One region of the Mesorhizobium sp. M1227 genome, then DNA from elsewhere that is predicted to be linked to it. Evidence: riboswitches for the same ligand, from Rfam matches in the RefSeq annotation. Region 1 holds a riboswitch; the other holds the start of a gene.
What was found. A riboswitch is a leader RNA that binds a small molecule or an ion and turns the genes downstream of it on or off. The one in region 1 is predicted to bind thiamine pyrophosphate.
Positions count from the first base shown of each region.

Region 2: it holds a riboswitch for thiamine pyrophosphate, as region 1 does, so the genes downstream of both, thiC (phosphomethylpyrimidine synthase ThiC) here and thiB (thiamine ABC transporter substrate binding subunit) in region 1, are expected to answer to the same signal.

Region 1 is NZ_JAMYLZ010000008.1:163,642-173,793, reverse strand. It holds gene NKH28_RS13620 (ABC transporter permease subunit) at 1-672, opposite strand, end outside; gene NKH28_RS13615 (amino acid ABC transporter substrate-binding protein) at 795-1,568, opposite strand; gene NKH28_RS13610 (RNA polymerase factor sigma-32) at 1,893-2,750, shown strand; gene NKH28_RS13605 (M48 family metalloprotease) at 2,764-4,233, opposite strand; gene thiQ (thiamine ABC transporter ATP-binding protein) at 4,487-5,278, opposite strand; gene thiP (thiamine/thiamine pyrophosphate ABC transporter permease) at 5,275-6,894, opposite strand; gene thiB (thiamine ABC transporter substrate binding subunit) at 7,146-8,159, opposite strand; TPP riboswitch at 8,203-8,317, opposite strand; gene NKH28_RS13585 (thiamine diphosphokinase) at 8,445-9,089, shown strand; gene NKH28_RS13580 (ABC-F family ATP-binding cassette domain-containing protein) at 9,105-10,152, shown strand, end outside.
Region 2 is NZ_JAMYLZ010000004.1:219,244-229,395, reverse strand. It holds gene NKH28_RS08720 (CopG family transcriptional regulator) at 1-145, opposite strand, end outside; gene NKH28_RS08715 (conjugal transfer protein TraG) at 129-2,126, opposite strand; gene NKH28_RS08710 (YybH family protein) at 2,654-3,109, opposite strand; gene NKH28_RS08705 (Fic family protein) at 4,240-5,784, shown strand; TPP riboswitch at 5,967-6,083, shown strand; gene thiC (phosphomethylpyrimidine synthase ThiC) at 6,188-8,023, shown strand; gene thiO (glycine oxidase ThiO) at 8,020-9,021, shown strand; gene thiS (sulfur carrier protein ThiS) at 8,990-9,187, shown strand; gene NKH28_RS08685 (thiazole synthase) at 9,189-9,962, shown strand; gene NKH28_RS08680 (thiamine phosphate synthase) at 9,959-10,152, shown strand, end outside.

The sequences.
Region 1 (10,152 bases):
CGCCTCCAGGAAGCCGCCATAACGGTTGAGCCGCGTTTCCAGCCGCGCCTGCAAGGCCGACAGCACGGAGCTCATGATCAGATAGAGGGCCGCTGCCTCGACATAGAGGATCAGCGGCTCATAGGTGGTGGCGACGATGCGCTGCGCTGCCTGGAACATCTCCGGCACGGTGATGGCGGCGGCGAGCGAAGTGTCCTTGACCAGCGAGATGAAGGTGTTGGACAGCGGCGGCACGGCGACGCGCCCCGCCTGTGGAAGAATGGTGCGCCGCATTGCCTGGGCCCAGGTCATGCCGATCGAATAGGCCGCTTCCCACTGGCCCTTGGGCACCGAACCGATGACGGCGCGGATGATTTCCGATGAATAAGCACCGATGTTCAAGGTGAAGCCGATCAGTGCTGCCGGAAAGGCGTCGAGCAGGATGCCGACCGATGGCAGGCCGTAGAAGATAAGGAACAGTTGCACGAGAAGCGGCGTGCCGCGGAATATCCAGACGTAGAAGCGGACCACGGCGACCAGCGGTTTGGGACCGAACAGCCGGACAAGCGCCACAACCAGGCCTAGGACAAGACCGAACGCAAACGACAGCAGCGTCAGCGGCACGGTGAAGATCAGTGCAGCCCATAGCAGCGTAGGCAGGGATTCCAGCATCAATTGCAGCCAGTGCGGCACGAAGGCTCCTCCTTGCCAGATTGCCGTCGCTCATATCACGCGAAAGCGGCGGGCCGTCAAAAGACAGCTCGCCGCGATATGAACGACGTGGGCCTGCGTTCGGCCCACACGAGAAAGCCGTTTTACTTCGAAACGTCCTGGCCGAAATAGGTGTCGGCGATTTTCTTGTAGGTGCCGTCGGCCTTGATGTCGGCCAGCGCCTTATTGATGGCGGCCACCAGTTCCGGATCGCCCTTGCGCACGATGACGCCGGAATAGTCGGCGTTTTCTTCCTGGGCGGCAATCTTCACATTGGCGTCGGGCTTGTGCTTCTTGAAGTCGAGGAAGGACAGGCTGTCATTGATGGTGGCGTCGGCGCGGCCCGTAAGAAGCAGCTGGATCGACTGGTCGAAGCCGTCGGTGCCGACGAGCTCGGCGCCATTGGTTTCAGCCAGCTTGCCGAAATTCGAGGTCAGCGATTGCGCCGCCTTCTTGCCCTTGAGATCGGCGAAACCCTTGATGTCGGTGTTGTCGCCGCGCACGATCAGCACCGCCTTGGAGGCGATGTAGGGATCGGAGAAAGCATATTTGGCCTTGCGCGCCTCGGTGATGCCGACCTCGTTGATGACGGCATCGTAGCGGTTGGCGTCGAGACCGGCGATCAGCCCGTCCCATTTGCCTTCGAGGAACTGGGCTTTGACGCCGAGGCGCTCGGCGATGGCGCGCGCGATCTCGACGTCGAAGCCGACCAGCGCGCCGGAAGCATCATGATAGGTGAAGGGCGCATAGGTTCCTTCTGTGCCGACCTTGAAGACGCCGGACTGCTTGATCTGGTCGAGATTGGCGCCGGCGTGACCGGCGGCGATGGCCAGAACCTGCAGCGTTCCGGCGATGATGAGCGATTTGAGCCATTTCATTTTTCTGTGATCCGTCCTTGGCCGGTGTCCGGCGTCATTGCGAGTGCCGGAAAATGACAGATGCGCGATGCCAGAATAAGAAACTGAATTTCAAAAATCCCGCGCCCTTGAAATCCAATTCTCAACCAGCATCTCCCGGCGCCATCCGGCTGAGTCAAGGCCGGCGGCGAATCGCCTGGAACAGCGCAATCGACATGACAGTCCGGGGGAACATTCCCCCGCATGGCACGTTCTTCGCTGTTGTAGGGCGCGGCGCCGCCATTTCAACCATCGGCGCCAACTCACGATTCGATCGCACCGCAACGCCTGAAGCAGGAGCGCGGCATGATGGAAGACAGTGCAGGACGGACCATGGTTCGCGCGGCGATGAAAGCCCCTTATCTGGAACGTGACGAAGAGCATCTCCTGGCGCTGCGCTGGAAGGAAAACAATGACCAGCACGCGCTGCACCGCATCACCGTCGCGCATATGCGGCTGGTCATTTCCATGGCGTCGCGGTTTCGCCACTACGGCCTTCCGCTGGGCGACCTGATCCAGGAAGGCCATGTCGGGCTGCTGGAGGCCGCGGCCCGTTTCGAACCCGAGCGCGAGGTGCGGTTCTCGACCTACGCGACTTGGTGGATTCGCGCCTCGATGCAGGACTATATCCTGCGCAACTGGTCGATCGTGCGCGGCGGCACCAGCTCGGCGCAAAAGGCGCTGTTCTTCAACCTGCGGCGTCTGCGCGCCCGCCTGGCAAACGGCGCCGAGCAGACGTCGAATGCCACGCTCTACCGCGAAGTGTCGGCGGCTCTCGGGGTATCGGAAGCCGATGTGGCGATGATGGATTCCCGCCTTTCGGCGCCGGACAGCTCGCTCAACACGCCGCTAGCCGACGATGCGGGCGCAACCGAGCGGATGGAGTTCCTGGTTTCGGATGACCCGCTGCCCGATGAGGTCGTCGGCGATACGATCGACGTCGAACGCCGCTCGGTGTGGCTGAAGACGGCACTCGGCGCTCTCAATGCGCGCGAGCTCAGGATTATCGAGGAACGCCGGCTGAGCGACGAGGGCGCGACGCTCGAAGCGCTCGGCGAGACGCTCGGCATCTCCAAGGAACGTGTCCGGCAGATCGAGGCGCGCGCCATGGAAAAGCTCAAGGCGGCGCTGGTAAAGCAGAATCCGGAATTTCTCGCAGCCTGAATCGCGTCGCCTGCTATTTGTCGGTGACGATCTTCACCTTGTCGCCGGCCGAAACCGCGGCACCCGGCGACAGCGCGTTGAGCACCCTGAACAAATCCAGCTTGCGGTCGACGCCGACCATCTGTGCGGCCAGGGAGCCCATCGTCTGGCCGGGCTGCACCGTGACGATGCGGATACGCAGTGGCTTCAACGCTGCCTTCTCGGCAGCACTCAGGATGCGGAACGAGCCGCTGACCGAGCGCGCCACCGTGCTCAGCGAGGTGCTGGCCGAAGGTGCCGCGGTCAGCAAGCGGTAGACCTGGCCGCCGGCGCGGATCACCGCAATATCGAATTGCCAGCCATCGGCGCCGGCATGCGCGGTTGCCGCTTCGTTGCCGTTGATCGTCTCCTGGCGCACGCTGCTGTCGTCGAGGCCGGCAACCCAACCGCTGCGGATGTAGTCGGTCAGCGAGCGGTTCTTGTCGATCGAAACGCCGTCGAAGCGGATCGCCATGTCGCCCGGGCCGGTCGCCGTCACCGCCGCCGCCGAATTGTCGATGACGAAACCGTTGGGCACCGAGAACGACACGCCGAGGCCAGGGTGCAGGAAGGTTTCGCCGCGCACGTAGCCTTCCTCCGGCGTGTCGCCGTAAAGCAGCCCGTCTACGCCGGCAAGAAATGAATCGCGGTCGCGCGACCCGACACCGGGCGCGCCGAACTGGCGGGCGTGGCGCTGCGCGAGATCGATTCGCTGCGGCGTGTTGGGGTGCGTCGCCAGGAAGTCGAGGCTGGCGTCGGTGGCGCCGCTGATCGAGCGGAAATCGGTATAGGCCGACATCGACTGCAGGAAGCGGCCGGCGGCGTAGGGATCGAAACCGGCTTCGCCGATCGACTTGATGCCGATGGCGTCCGCCTCCAGCTCCTGATTGCGCGAGAACTGGGCCAGCCTCAGCTTGCCGCGGATCAGCGCCGCCTTGGCCGTCGGGTTGTCGCCGAGCACGTCCGAAACGACCTTGGTCGCCAACCCCTCTTCGGCTTCCAGCTGCTGGCGCTGCAGGCCGTGGTTGGCGGTAACGTGGCCCATCTCATGCGCGATGACGGCGGCAAGCTCGGCGGAATCGTTGGCCAGCGCCAGCAGCCCGCGGGTGATGTAGAGATAGCCGCCCGGCAGCGCGAAGGCATTGACATTGGGCGAGTTGAGGATGGTGATGCGGTAGGTCTGGGTCGGGTTGGCCGACACCACGGTCAGTCTGCCGACGATCTTGGCCACCATGCGCTCGAGCTTGGGGTCGGAATACTCGCCGCCATAGGTGGCGAGGATGCGCGGGTGCTGCGCCTTCGCCAGTTGAGCGAGCTTGCCGTTGGCGGCGACATTGTCGACCGTGATCGGCTTGTCTGAGGGCTGGAAGCCCGATTCCTGCACGTCGGGAGGCGTGAACATCTGGCAGCTTGCCAGCGCCACGGCAAGACCGGCCAGCGCCAGAAAGCGCGCCAGCGGTTTCACCCTCCGATTGTCGATGCCGGTCGGCAGATCGGCTTCCTTTCAAGTCCTGGCACGTGACCGCGAAAATCGGGCGCGATTTCCGGAAAGCATCACGCGCAAATCAAGTGCTACGGCGTCCTTCGTGCGTCCGACAGATACGAGGCAGCAAGGGCAAATCACGGTCTAGGCCGGACCAGCTCCTGGCGGACCTAGCCACACTACCTCGACCATGGCAAGCAAGCGCCGCTTCGCCTTCCGCCGGTTTGACCATAAATTATGTCCGCTTCCGGGCAACATCTCGTGATCCAGCCGCAAACGGACCCGAGCCGATATAGCGTCGGAATGCCTCCGGTCCAGCCCCGACGAAAAAATCGGCCGCGGTGCCGGTCGCGGCAACCGTGCCACCATCCAGGAAAATCATGTTTTGGCCGATACGGCGCGCATCGTCCGGCTGGTGCGTGACGAATAGCACCGTCATGCGCTGCTCCGAATGGACGTCGGCCACCAGGTCGAGCATGTCGTCGCGCAGTGCCGGTCCGAGCGAAGCGAACGGCTCGTCGAGCAACAGCACCGGCCGGTCGCGCACCAGGACCCGGGCGAGCGCGACGCGCTGCCGCTCGCCGCCCGAGAGTTCGCGCGGCAGCCGGCTTTCCTTGCCGGCAAGGCCGACGCGCTTAAGCGCTGCGGCGATTGCGGCGCGGTCAGCCTCGCTCAGCCTGAGCGAAGGCGAGCGGCCGAGCCCGACATTCTGCTCGAGGGACAGATGGGCAAACAGGTTGTTTTCCTGGAACACCATCGATACCGGCCGCGCTGATGGCGGCGCAGTGCTGACGTCGGCGCCGCCGATCAGAACGCGGCCCGACCGCGGCGTCTCGAAGCCGGCCACCAGATTGAGCAGCGTCGACTTTCCCGAACCGCTCGGCCCCATAATGGCGGTGATTTCCGACGCCGGGAAATCAACATCGAATATAAGCGGCGTTTCACCATAGCTGAACGAGACATTATCGAGTCGTACGGCCGCGCCTTTTTCCACCGAAATGGACCGTTCCGGGCTGGTCGGCATCATGATTTCTCCCTCCTTCCCAGCCAGTCCGCGGCCAACACCAGCGCCAGGCAGACAAGGCCGAGCAGCAGCGCCAGCCCGGCCGCATCCTCGGTGCGGTAACTGCCCATGCGTGCCAGCAGCAGATAGGGCAAGGTCTGCACGGAATCGCTGCCGAATAGCGCAATGACGCCGAGATCGCCGAGCGACAGCGCCATGGCGAAAGCGAAGCCGGTGGCGAGCGGCCGCCGTAGCGACGGCCAGTCGACCAGCCGCAACCGGTTCCAGCCCGAGATGCCAAGCTGTGCGCAGAGCCGTTCGTGGCGTTCGCTCGCCGCGTCATAGGCGGGGCGGATGGCGCGGATGGCGAACGGCATCGCCATCACCGCATTGACCGTAATGACCATGACAGGGGCGATCGCAAAGACATCGCCGACGGTCCGCAAGAGCAGGAACCAGCCGGCGCCGATGACGATGGGCGGCACCACCAGGACGAACCCCGCACCGGTGTCGGCCAGATGTTCGAGCAGTGTCCGCCGGCCCTGCCGCCGGGTGAGCGCCAGCGCCCGGCGCGCCATGACCAGCGACAGCGACAACGCCACAGAGAGCAGCGCCGATAGGAGGGAGAGCACGGCACTGGTCGCCGTCGCTTGCCGCACCGCGCTCTCGCCGGCCAGGCGGCCGAGATCGGCGCCAAGCCCGGCTGCCAACGTGGCCGCCATCGGCCCTGCGACAAACAGCAGTGCGAGCCCGATCGCCAATGCGTTCAGCACGGTCTCGGCCGCACCGGCTGAAAAATACCGGCGCGGCGCCACCGGCAGATTGGCATCCCCGACCATATTGGCGCCGAGCCGCGTCAAGGCCAGCACGACGACGAAGGTCAGGGCAATCTGCAGCAGGATCAGCGTCACCGCCCGCGCCGGGTCGAAGTCGAAACGCAGCGCCTGGTATATGGCAACCTCGAGCGTCGTCGCGCGCGGCCCGCCGCCGAGCGTAAGCACGATGGTGAAGGAGGTGATGCACAGCATGAAAACGAGCCCGGCAACGCCCGGCAGGGCCGCACGCAATGCCGGCCATTCGATCAGCCGGAAGGCCGGCGCAGCCCCCATGCCAAGCTGGCTCGCCAGCCGCCATTGGTCGGCCGGCACGGTCTGCAACGCCTCCAGGAACAGCCGCGCCGCCAGCGGCAGGTTGAAGAAGACATGGGCAACGAGGATGCCCGACAGGCCATAGATGCCGGGCCAGCTCTGGCCGCCTAGCGCGCCGAGCATGCCGGCAAAATAGCCGGCGCGGCCATAGAGCGCCAAGACACCGAGTGCGGCAACAATGGCCGGCAGCGCCAGCGGCACGGCGAAAAGCTGCAGGATAAAGTCTCGCCCGAAAAACTGTGGATGCCGCGACAGGGCACGCGCGACGAACAGCGCCGGTGCAACGGAGAGCAGGGTCGACAGCAGAGCCTGCCAGAGCGTGAAACGGACGACGCGCAAGAGATAGGAATCGAAAGCGGCGGCGGCGCCGGACAGGTCGCGTGTGGCTTCGACGACGAGCCCGGCGAATGCCCCGCCGATCAGCAGCGCGATGGCGGCGAGCGCGACGATGCCGGCAGTGACGCGGGGATCGGCCGGATGACGCGTACGCATGTCGCGCTACCCGACGCTACGACAGGCGTTGATCGAAGGAAATACCTGACAATGGCCGAGCCCACCCCTCTCTGGCCTGCCGGCCATCTCCCCCTCAAGGGGGGAGATTGCGCACTCAGCCGCCTTCGCCAATCTCACAACTGGCAGGACGAGGACAGGCGACAAAGCTGCCGATCTCCCCCCTTGAGGGGGAGATGGCCGGCAGGCCAGAGGGGGGTGGCTTGGCGCAAACATCCGACGAGGCTTGAGCCCTACTTGCTCATCGCCGCAAGCCACTCATCGACCCAGGCCTTGCGGTTGGCCGCGACGTCTTCCGGGCTGAACAGCAAGGTCTTGGTCGGCTTGACCAGCTTGTCGAACGCCGGGTTGAGCGGCTTGTCGGTTTTGCCGGCCGGGAACATCCAGTTGGTTTCGGGAATGACATCCTGGAATTTCGGTCCGGTCATGAAGGCAATGAACTTTTCTGCCAGCGGGTTCTTCGCACCCTTGGTGGTGATCCCCGCAACCTCGATCTGCAGATATTCGCCCTCCTCGAAGGACGCCGCCTGGTAGCGCTCGGTGTTTTCGGCGACCATGTGGTAGGCCGGCGAGGTGGTGTAGGACAGCACCATCGGCGCCTCGCCCTTGGTGAACAGGCCGTAGGCCTCGCTCCAGCCCGGCGTTACCGTCAGCACCTTCGCCTTGAGTTTGGCCCAGGCTTCCGGCGCCTTGTCGCCATAGACCGACTTGACCCACAGCAGCAGGCCAAGGCCCGGCGTCGAGGTGCGCGGATCCTGGATGACGATCTTCTCTCCGGCATCGCCCTCGACCAATTCCCTGAGGCTCTTCGGCGGGCTCTTCAGTTTTTCGGTATCGTAGACGACGGCGAAATAGCCATAGTCGAACGGCACGAAAATATCGTCGCTCCAGCCGCCCGGCACACTGACGCCCGACACGGCGCCGTGCGGCGAAAACAGGCCGGTTGCCTTGGCGTCGGCGGTTAAGTTGGTATCGAGGCCAAGTACGATATCGGCTTTGGTCGCGGCGCCTTCCAGCTTCACACGGTTGAGCAGCGCCACGCCGTCGGCGACCGAGACGAATTCGACGACGCAACTGCATTCGGCCTCGAAGGCCTTCTTCACCGCCGGTCCCGGACCCCAATCGGCGGTGAAGCTTTCATAGGTATAGACCGTCAGTCTATCCTGTGCCGATGCCTGCCCTGGCAGGGCGAGCGCGGATGCCGCAAGCAGGACAATTGAGACAAGAGAGTGGAAAAAACTGCGCATCGGCGCCTCCTTCGTTCGCGTTGAAAGGAATTGAGGCGTCGGGCTGTCCGAAACGTCTAATCCCTCCGCCGGTACAAACCGGATCAGGTTCAGCGGGTTGGCAGTCTTGCCTCTCAGCCGGTCCGCGAAAATCGCGTCCGGCACCCCGTTAGAGCGTTGCGACACATAGGCCCGGCGGAAGTGCTGCGCAAGCGGAAGTTTGCCGGGCATCCAAAGCCCAGCCTTCCGTTTCGTCTGCCGTTTCATCTTCCGTTTCCGGGGCAGGGCTGGTAAGGGCCACGAGATATGAGCACATTCACCATCCTGCTTGGCGGCGATCTCATCCGCACGCCGCTGCTCGACCGCCAGGTCGAAGGCTCGCGTGTCATCGCCGCCGATGCCGGCATCGGCCATGCCCGCATGCTGGGCCTGAGGCCGGAACTCTGGGTCGGCGATTTCGATTCGGTGCCTGCCGAGTTGCCGGAGGATCTGGCCGCCGTGCCACGGCAGGTGTTTCCCGCCGAAAAAGACAAGACCGACGGTGAACTCGCTATCGCCGCCGCACTCGAACGTGGTGCGACCAGCCTTGTGCTCGCAGGCGCCTTCGGCGGCAAACGTACCGACCACATCTTCCTGCATCTGGCGCTGAGCGTCCGGCTGGCGGAAGGCGGGACGGAAGTGCTTTTGACCAGCGGCGCACAGGAAGGCATTCCCTTGCTGCCGGGAAAGACTGACTTCGACTATGCCGACGGCACGCTGTTTTCGGTGCTCGGCTTTTCGGATCTCGCCGGCCTGACAGTCACCGGCGCCAAATGGCCGCTCGACCATGTCGAGGTTGCGTTCGGCTCGTCGCTGACCATTTCCAACGAGGTCAGGGGCCGGTTGGAAATCGCGCTGGCCAGCGGCCGCGCGCTGCTGCTCGCGCATCCCTATCCTCTTCCGGAAAGCTGAGCCCAGAAAGCTGACATGGCGCCGCCGCTTCTCAATCTCGACGGGATAAAGCTGACCTTTGGCGGCACGCCGCTGCTAGATGGTGCCGCCCTGACAGCCTCAGTTGGCGACAAGATCGCCCTGGTCGGCCGCAACGGCTCTGGCAAGTCGACGCTCCTCAAGATCGCCGCCGGGCTGATCGAACCGCAGGACGGCGAAGTCTTCCGCCAGCCATCGGCGACCGTGCGCTACTTGCCGCAAATGCCCGACATGGACGGCTTTGCGACTGTCCGCGCCTATGTCGAGGCGGGGCTCGGGCCGGCCGACGATCCCTACCGCGCCACCTACCTGATGGAGCATCTCGGCCTATCCGGCGAGGAACGGCCGAACGACCTCTCCGGCGGCGAGGCGCGGCGCGCCGCCCTCGCCCGCGTCATGGCGCCGGAGCCCGACATTCTCCTCCTCGATGAGCCGACCAATCATCTTGACCTTTCGGTCATCGAATGGCTGGAGGAGGAGCTTGCCCGCACCTCCTCGGCACTGGTCGTCATCTCGCATGACCGCCGTTTTCTCGAGCGCGTGTCACGCGCCACAATCTGGCTCGACCGCGGCCAGACCCGCCGTCTCGACAAGGGCTTTGGCTATTTCGAGGAATGGCGCGACACGGTGCTGGAGGAGGAAGAGCGCGAGCAGCACAAGCTCGGTCGCCAGATCGTCCGCGAGGAGCACTGGCTGCGCTATGGGGTGACAGCGCGGCGCAAGCGCAACATGCGCCGGCTCGGTGAGTTGCAGACCATGCGCCAGCGCTTTCGTGGTCATCGCGGCGCCGAGGGTGCGGCGACGATGACAGCCAGCGACGCCGCCGAATCCGGCAAGCTGGTGATCGAAGCCAAGAACATCGAGAAGAGCTTTGGCGATCTGACCGTGGTCAAGGGATTCTCGACCCGCATCCAGCGCGGCGATCGCGTCGGTCTGGTCGGGCCGAACGGCGCCGGCAAGACGACGCTGTTGAAGATGCTGACCGGCGAATTGAAGCCGGACGCGGGCACGGTGCGGCTCGGCACAGATCTGGAGATCGCCACGC
Region 2 (10,152 bases), on a different contig from region 1:
ACGCGAGCGCAGCCTCGGCGACCAGTGACAGCGAGACCTCGCGCCGCCCAGCGTAATCCGCCAGTGCCCTCATTATGTCAGGGTCGAGATAGGCAGACAGACGTCTTTTCTTGGCGTTCTTCATGCGCTCAAAGCTCAATGCCATCATTGGGGTCAAGGGCGGCCTGACGAGCTGCGCGTCTCATGGCTTGATCGACACTGCGGCGACGAACGGCGTCATCATCGGGCTCGTCCCTGTCGAGGTCGAACTCATCGTCGCAGCGTGCCGTTCGTTCCGGCGCGATGTCTTCGTGTTCGGGAAGCTCGGGCTGGCGGCGAATGCCGCCATTGGCCGGATCCTCGTCCTGCTGATCCCTGGCAAGCCTCAGCTTGCGAGATTTGCCTTCCGGCTCAGCAAGAAGTGTCGTGTCGGTCCAGTCGTCAGGGCGAGCGTTCTGCGTTGTCCCTCCGGTCCTTGGTGGCGGCAAGACGCGCTCGGCAAGACGCGGGTCGGCAAAGTAGCGTGCCTTCTTCGCACGGACTGGGAACTGGCCCGAGATCATAATGATCGCCTCGGTCGGCGGCAGCTGCATGATCTCGCCCGGCGTCATCAGTGCACGCGCCGTTTCCTGCCGCGACACCATCAGATGCCCGAGCCAGGGCGACAATCTGTGCCCCGCATAGTTCTTCATGGCGCGCAACTCGGTCGCGGTCCCCAGAGAGTCTGAGACGCGCTTGGCCGTCCTCTCGTCATTCGTGGCGAAGCTCACCCGCACATGACAATTGTCGAGGATGGAATTGTTCGGTCCGTAGGCCTTCTCGATCTGATTGAGCGATTGTGCAATCAGGAACGACTTGATGCCATACCCGGCCATGAAGGCCAGCGCGCTTTCGAAGAAATCGAGCCTGCCAAGCGCGGGAAACTCGTCCAGCAGCATCAAAAGACGCTGCCGGTGATCCTTCGCGTGAAGATCTTCGGCGAGCCTGCGGCCGATCTGGTTAAGCACGAGTCGGATCAGCGGCTTTGTGCGACTGATGTCCGATGGCGGCACGACCAGATAAAGCGTCGTCGGCCGTGCCTCCTCGACAAGGTCTGCGATCCGCCAGTCACAGCATGACGTCACCTTGGCCACAACTGGATCGCGGTAGAGGCCCAGAAAACTCATGGCCGTCGAGAGCACGCCGGAACGCTCGTTCTCGGACTTGTTAAGCAGTTCCCGAGCAGCCGACGCAACGACGGGATGCGGGCCTGCATCACCCAAATGCCGCGTCAGCATCATGGCGCGCAGCGTTGCCTCGATTGGCCGCTCTGGATCGGAAAGGAAGTTCGCCACGCTTGCGAGGGTCTTGTCTTTCTCCGCATAGAGCACGTGCAGTATTGCGCCGACCAGCAACGCATGGCTGGTCTTCTCCCAGTGGTTGCGGCGTTCCAATGTGCCTTCTGGGTCGACCAGGACATCCGCCACGTTCTGCACATCTCGAACTTCCCACTCGCCCCGTCGCACCTCCAGCAGAGGATTGTAGGCTGCTGATCCAGCATTGGTCGGGTCGAACAGAAGCACCTGGCCGAAACGGGCCCGCCATCCGGCCGTCAGTTCCCAGTTTTCGCCTTTGATGTCGTGGACGATTGCCGAACCCGGCCAGGTCAGTAGTGACGGCACCACCAGGCCGACGCCTTTGCCGCTTCGGGTCGGTGCGAAACATAGCACGTGTTCCGGACCGTCGTGGCGCAGATAGTGTCGGCCCAACATACCCAGGATCACCCCATCCTGACCGATCATCCCAGCGGCCTTGATTTCGTCTCGCGTCGCCCAGCGCGCCGAGCCGTAAGTCGTGGTGTCCTTTGCCTCGCGCCCCCGCCACAGCGACATCCCGATCGCTGCGACGATAGCCATGAGGCTTCCGCTCGCCGCAATCGCCGCGCCCTCCAGGAAGACCTTCGGCGCGTAGGCGTCGTAGAAAAACCACCACCAGAAAAAGGCTGGCGGCGGATAAACGGGCTGTCCAGCCAATTCGAACCACGGCGGACCGAGTTGGCTTTGAAAGCCGAGCCGCCCTGCCGTCCACTGTGTTGCTCCCCATGTCGTCGCGACGACGATCAGAAAGGCGGTGAGTATCTGGCCCCATAAAACCTTGCTTGCCGGCATCGGTCGTTTCCCAAATGGATGATCGGAACAACCGAAAAGCTCGAATTCCTAAATCCGCAAGAAGAAAGGGGCGGTCGAAGCAGCATGGCGTACCCGGACGTGGAAAGACTTGCCCGATGCGGGCTCGAATGTTGAACGAGCATCGGGGGGCTGCTTTCTTCTGGAGCCGTTGAGCCGCTACTTTGCCCAATGATAATTAGTTGTCTCGGCTCAGATGCATTTGACGAGATGGACGGGTTCTTGGAGAACCGCGGATTGCCCACGACCAAATGAACAAGAGCCCTCGGCGGCGCGCCGAGCCGGAGAACGCTCTAGTCCCGGCAAGTGGTGGTCAGCCGGAATTGACGTTCTGCTGAGCTCGAATCTTACCGCCTCCCTGATCGGTAGCGCGATAGATCCAGAGCCGACTCGATGAGCAGACCCATCAAGTCTGTTCAATTTTGTTAATCAATTCAGTCACATCAACTATTGCCATGGACTTTCGTTGGAACTGTTGCAAGCCGCGCCGGCCTCACGGGTCGCGGAATCTATTGGGCCGCACCAAAGTTCCAGATGTCCCGATGCAGGCGCCACGTCCCGTCGTCCCCTTTTTTCCAAACGACAATGTACTTGCCCGCAACGGTGGAAGGGGCACCGCCTTTGCTCGGCACACCGAGCGTAAATGCGCCAACTTCGTAGGCGAGATTCCCGCTCTCTTCCACTTCCAGCGCCTTCAGGGTGAGATTCTTCATCCCGGCCTTGATTGCGCCCTGCCAGAATTCTTCCACGCCCTTGCGGTCATCGACGCGTTTGCCGTCGGGTGGCAGCAGGGCGGCATCGTCGGTATACATTTGACCTACCGCTGCTGCGTTTCCGCTGTTGAAGGCGTCCATGAATTTTACCAACGCCGCTTCGATGTCCTCACGAGCCGAGTGGGCGGCCGCAGACAATGCAGACGAAACAAGCAGCACAGCAGCAAATGCAAATGACTGAACCAGTCTCATTTCGTCCTCCCTTGCGTGCCCGACATGCCCACCCGATGAATAGCGCCGACCCAAGGGCGCCGCGGCGCGTTCGATGGCCAGGCGCCTATTTTATTAGACTTATCTGATATGACGGCGCAAGCGCAACTGCGACCCTCGGAATGACCAGCGTAGCAGCTGCCGGAGAACTTCAAAGCGGCGGCTACCGCCTCACTGCCCTCCTCGTCTCGACGAAAGAGTTCGTTCGAATGATGCTTTTCCGTGGCTTTGCTCGCAAGTTTTCGTCAGCCAGCACAGGGCCTCCTCTTACGGTCGCTGGTCGTCAAGGCCCAGCGGCCACTAGCTGACAGTCCCCCCCGTAGCCAAGCCGCTGGGCCCCTCGACGTGGGGAACGAGCATTGGAGAGATGTCTCGCTTTCCGTTACAGCCCGAAGGCGGGTGACAGATGACCGCGTCAGCCTCTCCACTCCGAGCTACGTTTTCACGCATTCGATCAGGCACAGCTCTCTCGGGCTAGCGCGCCAAGCATGAGTCAGCTCCCGAATGAGCAGGTGCCGCCCAGTTCAGCTTCGGCCCTTGCGCGCGCAAAGTATTGGGCGAGATCGATCGGCAGTCCGATCGGCAAATTGGGGCAGCGATGGCGAGAATGAATGCCAGGAACTTCCCTTCGGTGCCGCTTCGTCGATCTGTCTGCCGAGAAGACGCGCGCTGCGTGCCGCCCCTCATACCGCAGAGAACTCACTTCAGGTCACACACACACGACGCCACCGAGATCCTGCATCACTTTTCTACTCCGACGCCGCCACGTCACCAAGATCAGTCGCAAGCGTGATCGCGGCTATCGATCGCGCACCAGAGCGCTCTATGAGTGAGCCCCGAACGGCGCGCTCGAGCAATCCGGCTCGACGTAAGGCGGGCCATCCGTGCCGGCCTCGTGACTAAGACGGGCGAATGGCGGTTCCTGGACTCACCTTTTTGGTCTGAAGTCGCTTCCTTGAGCCGGTGGCGGAGTTCTTGCTTGATCGACCTCAGCACTGTTTTAGAATCGGTTTTCGGAAAATTTGTCTTGTGGCATCAATTTTCATGGGATAGGATCATTTTTCATAGGTTTTGCCGACTAAACCAAAATTCAATGGAAGGATTCGCGTTTCATGCCTGCGGTGCAACAGCACCAATTTTCAGGTCCTGTTACCGTTTTTCAGGAAATCCGCCTTCCTGAAACGGCGACCCCGGCCGGGTACAGCGCCCTGATCGGAGCCTACAGGCTCGCCGCGCCCTTGCCCCGTAGGTTGTTCGCCACTGGCGAGCATCATCGCATTACCGAACGGGATGGCTGGCGGATCATGACCCCCCGCCATGCCCCAAATCCTACCCTCGAAGGCCACCTGACCTTTGCGCTCAAGTACGAGGGACTGGACCTTGCCGTCCTCAAGCGGCTGTTCCAAGTGACCGGTCCCGCGCCGATCGAGGCGCTGGTCCGTGAAAGCCCGACCGGCAGTTATGCCCGCCGCATCTGGTTTTTATATGAATGGCTGAGGGACGCGCGTATCGATCTGCCGGACGCGGAGGCCGGACGATACATTCCGGTTGTCGATCCCGAGCTGCAGTGGCCCGGACCCGACAAGACCGCTTCGCGCTATCGCGTAAGGGACAATCTCCCCGGCACGCGTGAGTTCTGCCCTCTGGTGTTCCGCACCAAGATTCTCGAAAAATTCATCGGCCTTGAACTACCGCGGCGCGCGGAGGCAATCGTAGCGGACGTGCCGCGCGACCTCCTTGCTCGGACCGCCGCCTTTCTTTTGCTCAAAGACTCGCGATCAAGCTATGCGATCGAGGGCGAGCACCCGCCGCAAGATCGCATCCAGCGCTGGGGCCGCGCCATCGGCGAAGCCGGCCGCTGGCCGATCGATCGCGATGAGCTGCTGCGTCTGCAAAGAATTGTACTTGGTGACGCTCGTTTCGTAAGACTTGGCTTCCGAAAAGAAGGAGGTTTCGTCGGTGAGCATGATCGAGACAACGGTACGCCCTTGCCCGATCACATCAGCGCTCGGCCCGAGGACCTGCCGCGGCTAATCGATGGAATGGCGGCGTTCGATCAGGGCCCCGCGCAAAAGCTTGATGCAGTCGTAGCCGCCGCAATCCTCGCCTTCGGCTTTGTCTATATTCACCCGTTCGAGGACGGAAACGGCCGCATTCACCGCTACCTAATCCACCACGTCCTTGCCATGCGCGGCTTCAATCCGCCGGGAGTGGTCTTTCCCGTCTCGGCCGCGATCCTGGACCAGATCAACGAGTACAGGGGCGTGCTCGAGAGCTATTCGCAGCGCCTTCTGCCGTTGGTGGAATGGGAACCGACGCCGCAATTCAACGTCCGGGTGCTGAATGACACCGGTGATTTCTACCGGTTCTTCGATGCAACCCCGCACGCCGAATTCCTCTATGCTTGCGTTCAGCGGACGATCGAACGGGACCTTCCCGAGGAAACCGCATTTCTGCAGCGCTACGATCAGTTCCGGCAGCAGGTGGACGCCTTTATCGACATGCCCGAGCGGTTGACCGATCTGCTCTTCCGTTTTCTTCACCAGAATGATGGCCATCTATCGAACCGCGCGCGCGAGAAGGAATTCGCCGCGCTGACCAGTGACGAGGCAGGAAGAATCGAGGCGATCTACGCGCAAACCTTTGGTGCCCATTGAAGGTGTGATCATCAGGATCGATTTTTAGTCCGACGGTTTGCGATTCCCTTGTCCCTGCCTTCATCTCCGACGCTTGACTTGTCGCCGAGACATGCACGATTTTTTCCGCACGGTCTGACCGGCCGCCGATCAGCCGCGGCCAGAACGCGCTTGACAAACCGGAGCGGTCCCGTCCAACCTCACGCATTCACCAGGGGAGTCCCGGCAAGGGGCTGAGATACTGCTGGCTTTCGCGGCGCAGTGACCCGTTGAACCTGATCCAGTTCATACTGGCGTAGGGACGGTGCAAGCGCTTTGCGGGAGTTTACGCCCGAGGTCCTGTTTCGGCAGGTCGCTAGAAGCGTCTTTTCATCCTTCCGGCACAGAACTGGGTCTCCAATGCAACGAGCAAAGGAGCCTCAAGATGAATGCCCTCACCCCCGCCGTCTCGACGGGACCGCTGCCTGCCTCACGCAAAATCCACAAATCCGGTACCATCCACCCGCAGCTCAGGGTGCCGATGCGCGAAATCTCCGTCCATCCGACGGCAGGCGAGCCGCCGGTGACCGCTTACGATCCGTCCGGCCCCTATACCGACCCGACTGTCGAAACCAGCATCGAAAACGGCCTTGCACGGCTTCGCCATGAATGGGTCACCGCGCGCGGCGATGTCGAAGCCTATGACGGCCGCCACGTCCGGCCAGAAGACAATGGGTTTGCGGCGGGCGAGCGCCTAACACCGGAATTTCCAGTCCGCAACCGGCCACTCCGGGCCCAGACCGGCAAGGCGGTGACACAGCTTGCCTATGCGCGCGCTGGCATCATCACGCCCGAAATGGAGTTCGTCGCCATCCGCGAGAACCTTGGTCGCGAGATCCTGCACGGCAAGCTTGAGCGCGACGGCGAGGCCTTCGGCGCGGCGATCCCCGACTTCGTCACGCCTGAATTCGTCCGCCACGAGGTGGCGCGCGGACGCGCGATCATTCCCGCCAACATCAATCATCCCGAGAGCGAACCGATGATCATCGGCCGCAATTTCCTGGTCAAGATCAACGCCAATATCGGTAACTCCGCCGTCACATCGTCGATGGCTGAAGAGGTCGAAAAGATGGTGTGGGCGATCCGCTGGGGCGCCGACACGGTGATGGATCTGTCGACCGGCCGCAACATCCACAACATCCGCGAATGGATCGTCCGCAACTCGCCGGTGCCGATCGGCACGGTGCCGCTCTACCAGGCGCTCGAGAAAGTCGGCGGCATTGCCGAGGATCTTACCTGGGAGGTTTACCGCGACACGCTGATCGAACAGGCCGAACAGGGCGTCGACTATTTCACCATCCATGCCGGCGTGCGGCTGCACTACATCCCGCTGACCGTTGACCGGGTCACGGGTATCGTCTCGCGCGGCGGCTCCATGATGGCCAAATGGTGCCTGCACCATCACCGGGAAAGCTTCCTCTATGAGCACTTCGCCGAGATCTGCGACATCTGCCGCGCCTATGACGTCTCCTTCTCGCTCGGCGACGGCCTTCGCCCCGGCTCGATTGCCGATGCCAACGACGCGGCGCAATTCGCCGAGCTGGAAACGCTCGGCGAGCTGACGCAGATCGCCTGGGCGAAAGATTGCCAGGTGATGATCGAGGGGCCCGGCCACGTGCCGATGCACAAGATCAAGGCGAACATGGACAAGCAGCTCGCCGTCTGTGGCGAGGCGCCGTTCTATACGCTTGGACCGCTGACGACCGACATCGCGCCGGGCTACGACCACATCACTTCCGGCATCGGCGCGGCGATGATCGGCTGGTTCGGAACGGCCATGCTCTGCTACGTCACGCCCAAGGAGCATCTCGGCCTTCCCGACCGCGATGACGTCAAGACCGGCGTGATCACCTACAAGATCGCAGCGCACGCGGCCGACCTGGCGAAGGGCCACCCGGCGGCGAAAGTCAGGGATGACGCCCTATCCCGCGCGCGCTTCGAGTTCCGCTGGGAGGACCAGTTCAACCTGTCGCTCGACCCCGAAACCGCACGGTCCTTCCACGACCAGACCTTGCCCAAGGAGGCGCACAAGCTGGCGCATTTCTGCTCGATGTGCGGACCGAAATTCTGCTCGATGCGTATCTCTCACGACATCCGCGCCGAGGCACAGAAAGAGGGCATGGCGGCGATGGCGGCGAAATACCGCGAGGGCGGCGATCTCTACGTGCCAGCGGACGAGACCGGCGCACCGCTCACGCCTCAGCCAGGTAAGCCATCATGAAGGTGCTGATAAAGGGGGCCGGCGTCGCCGGCCTCACCGCCGCCTTCGAACTCGCCGCCCGCGGCGCGACGGTCACGGTCGCCGAGATCCGGCATGGCCTTGGAGGCAATGCGTCGTGGTTCGCCGGCGGCATGCTGGCGCCATGGTGCGAGCGTGAAAGCGCCGAGCAGCCGGTGCTGGACCTTGGACGTGACGCTGCCGACTGGTGGGATGCGGTGCTGCCGGGTCAGATGACACGGGGCGGAACACTTGTCGTGGCCGCCCCGCGTGATGCCGGCGAGCTCGACCGCCTCGCCAGCCGCACGTCGGGCCATCGGCGTGTCGACGAAGACGAAATTGCGCTCCTGGAACCCGACTTAGCCGGCCGCTTTCGCCGCGGATTGCTCTTTCCCGATGAGGGCCATCTCGATCCGCGCCAGGCGATGGCAGCACTTCATGACAAGCTCGCAGCCATGGGTGTCAAATTCCACTTCGGCACCGACGCCCGGCATGTTTCCGGTTTCGATCGTCAGATCGATTGCACGGGAATGGCAGCCGCCGATGACAGGCTTCGCGGCGTTCGCGGCGAAATGCTGATCCTAAACACGCCAGACTTCTCGCTGTCGCGCCCGGTCCGGTTGCTGCATCCGCGCTTTCCGCTCTATGCGGTACCGCGTGCCGACGCTCAGTTCATGATCGGTGCGACGATGATTGAAAGCCGGTCCGACGGACCGGTCACGGCGCGCTCCATGATGGAGCTTCTGGGTACCGCCTATGCCCTCCATCCGGCCTTTGGCGAGGCCGGGATCGTTGAAACCGGTGTCGGCGTCCGTCCAGCCTTTCCCGACAATCTGCCGCGCGTCGAAATGAGCGGAGACACCGTCGCGATCAACGGGCTCTATCGCCATGGCTTTCTTCTCGCCCCCGCCATGGCGCGCCTGGCGGGCGAAATTGTCTTCAATCACGACAAACCCGTGGAGCTTGCTCATGAAACTGATGGTCAACGGCAAAGTGCATGAGGTTGCCGCCACCACGCTGGCCGAGCTGCTTGCCGCGCTTGACTATGAGGGCGATTGGCTCGCGACCGCCGTCAACAACGACCTCGTGCACAAAGCCAGCCGGGCGGAATTCCAATTGAACGACGGCGACCGGATCGAAATCCTCTCGCCCATGCAGGGAGGCTAGCATGTTCGATCTTCTCGGGACGACGCTTCCCTCCCGCCTGCTTCTCGGCACCGCTCAATATCCTTCGCCGGCCATCCTTGCCGATGCAGTCAGGGCATCGGGCACCTCGGTGGTGACCGTCTCGTTGCGCCGTGAAATGGCAGGCGGCAGGGCTGGCGAAAAATTCTGGTCGTTGATCCGGTCGCTTGGTGTCAGAATCCTGCCCAACACTGCTGGCTGCCACTCCGTCAAGGAAGCGGTCACGACCGCACAAATGGCGCGCGAAGTCTTCGGCACGCCCTGGATCAAGCTCGAAGTGATCGGCAATCACGACACGCTGCAGCCGGACGTGTTCGGTCTGCTCGAAGCCGCCCGCATCCTGTGCGAGGACGGTTTTGCGGTGTTCCCGTATACTACCGACGACCTTGTCGTCGCCGAGCGGCTGCTTGCGGCGGGCTGCAAGGTCTTGATGCCCTGGTGCGCACCGATCGGTTCCGCCCTCGGGCCGGTCAACATCATGGCGCTGCGCTCGATGCGCGGACATTTCCCTGATGTCCCGCTGATCGTGGATGCTGGTCTCGGACGGCCATCGCACGCGGCAACAGTCATGGAGTTCGGCTTTGATGCCGTGCTCCTGAACACAGCGGTCGCCAAGGCGGCCGATCCGGTCGGCATGGCGCGTGCGTTCGGCAAGGCGGTCGACGCCGGTCGAGAAGCTTTCAGCTCGGGGATGCTCGAACCCCGCGACGTCGCGGTGCCATCGACACCAACATTCGGCAGGGCGGTTTTCTCATGAAGCTCGATCCCTTCTACCTGATCGTCGACAGCGCCGCCTGGATCGAACGGCTGGTGCCACTTGGCGTCAAGCTGGTTCAGTTGCGCATCAAGGATAGGGACGAGGCCACGCTGCGGACGGAAATCCGCCGCGCGAACGGCGTCTGCGTGGTCCATGGTTGCCAACTGATCGTCAACGATTATTGGCGGCT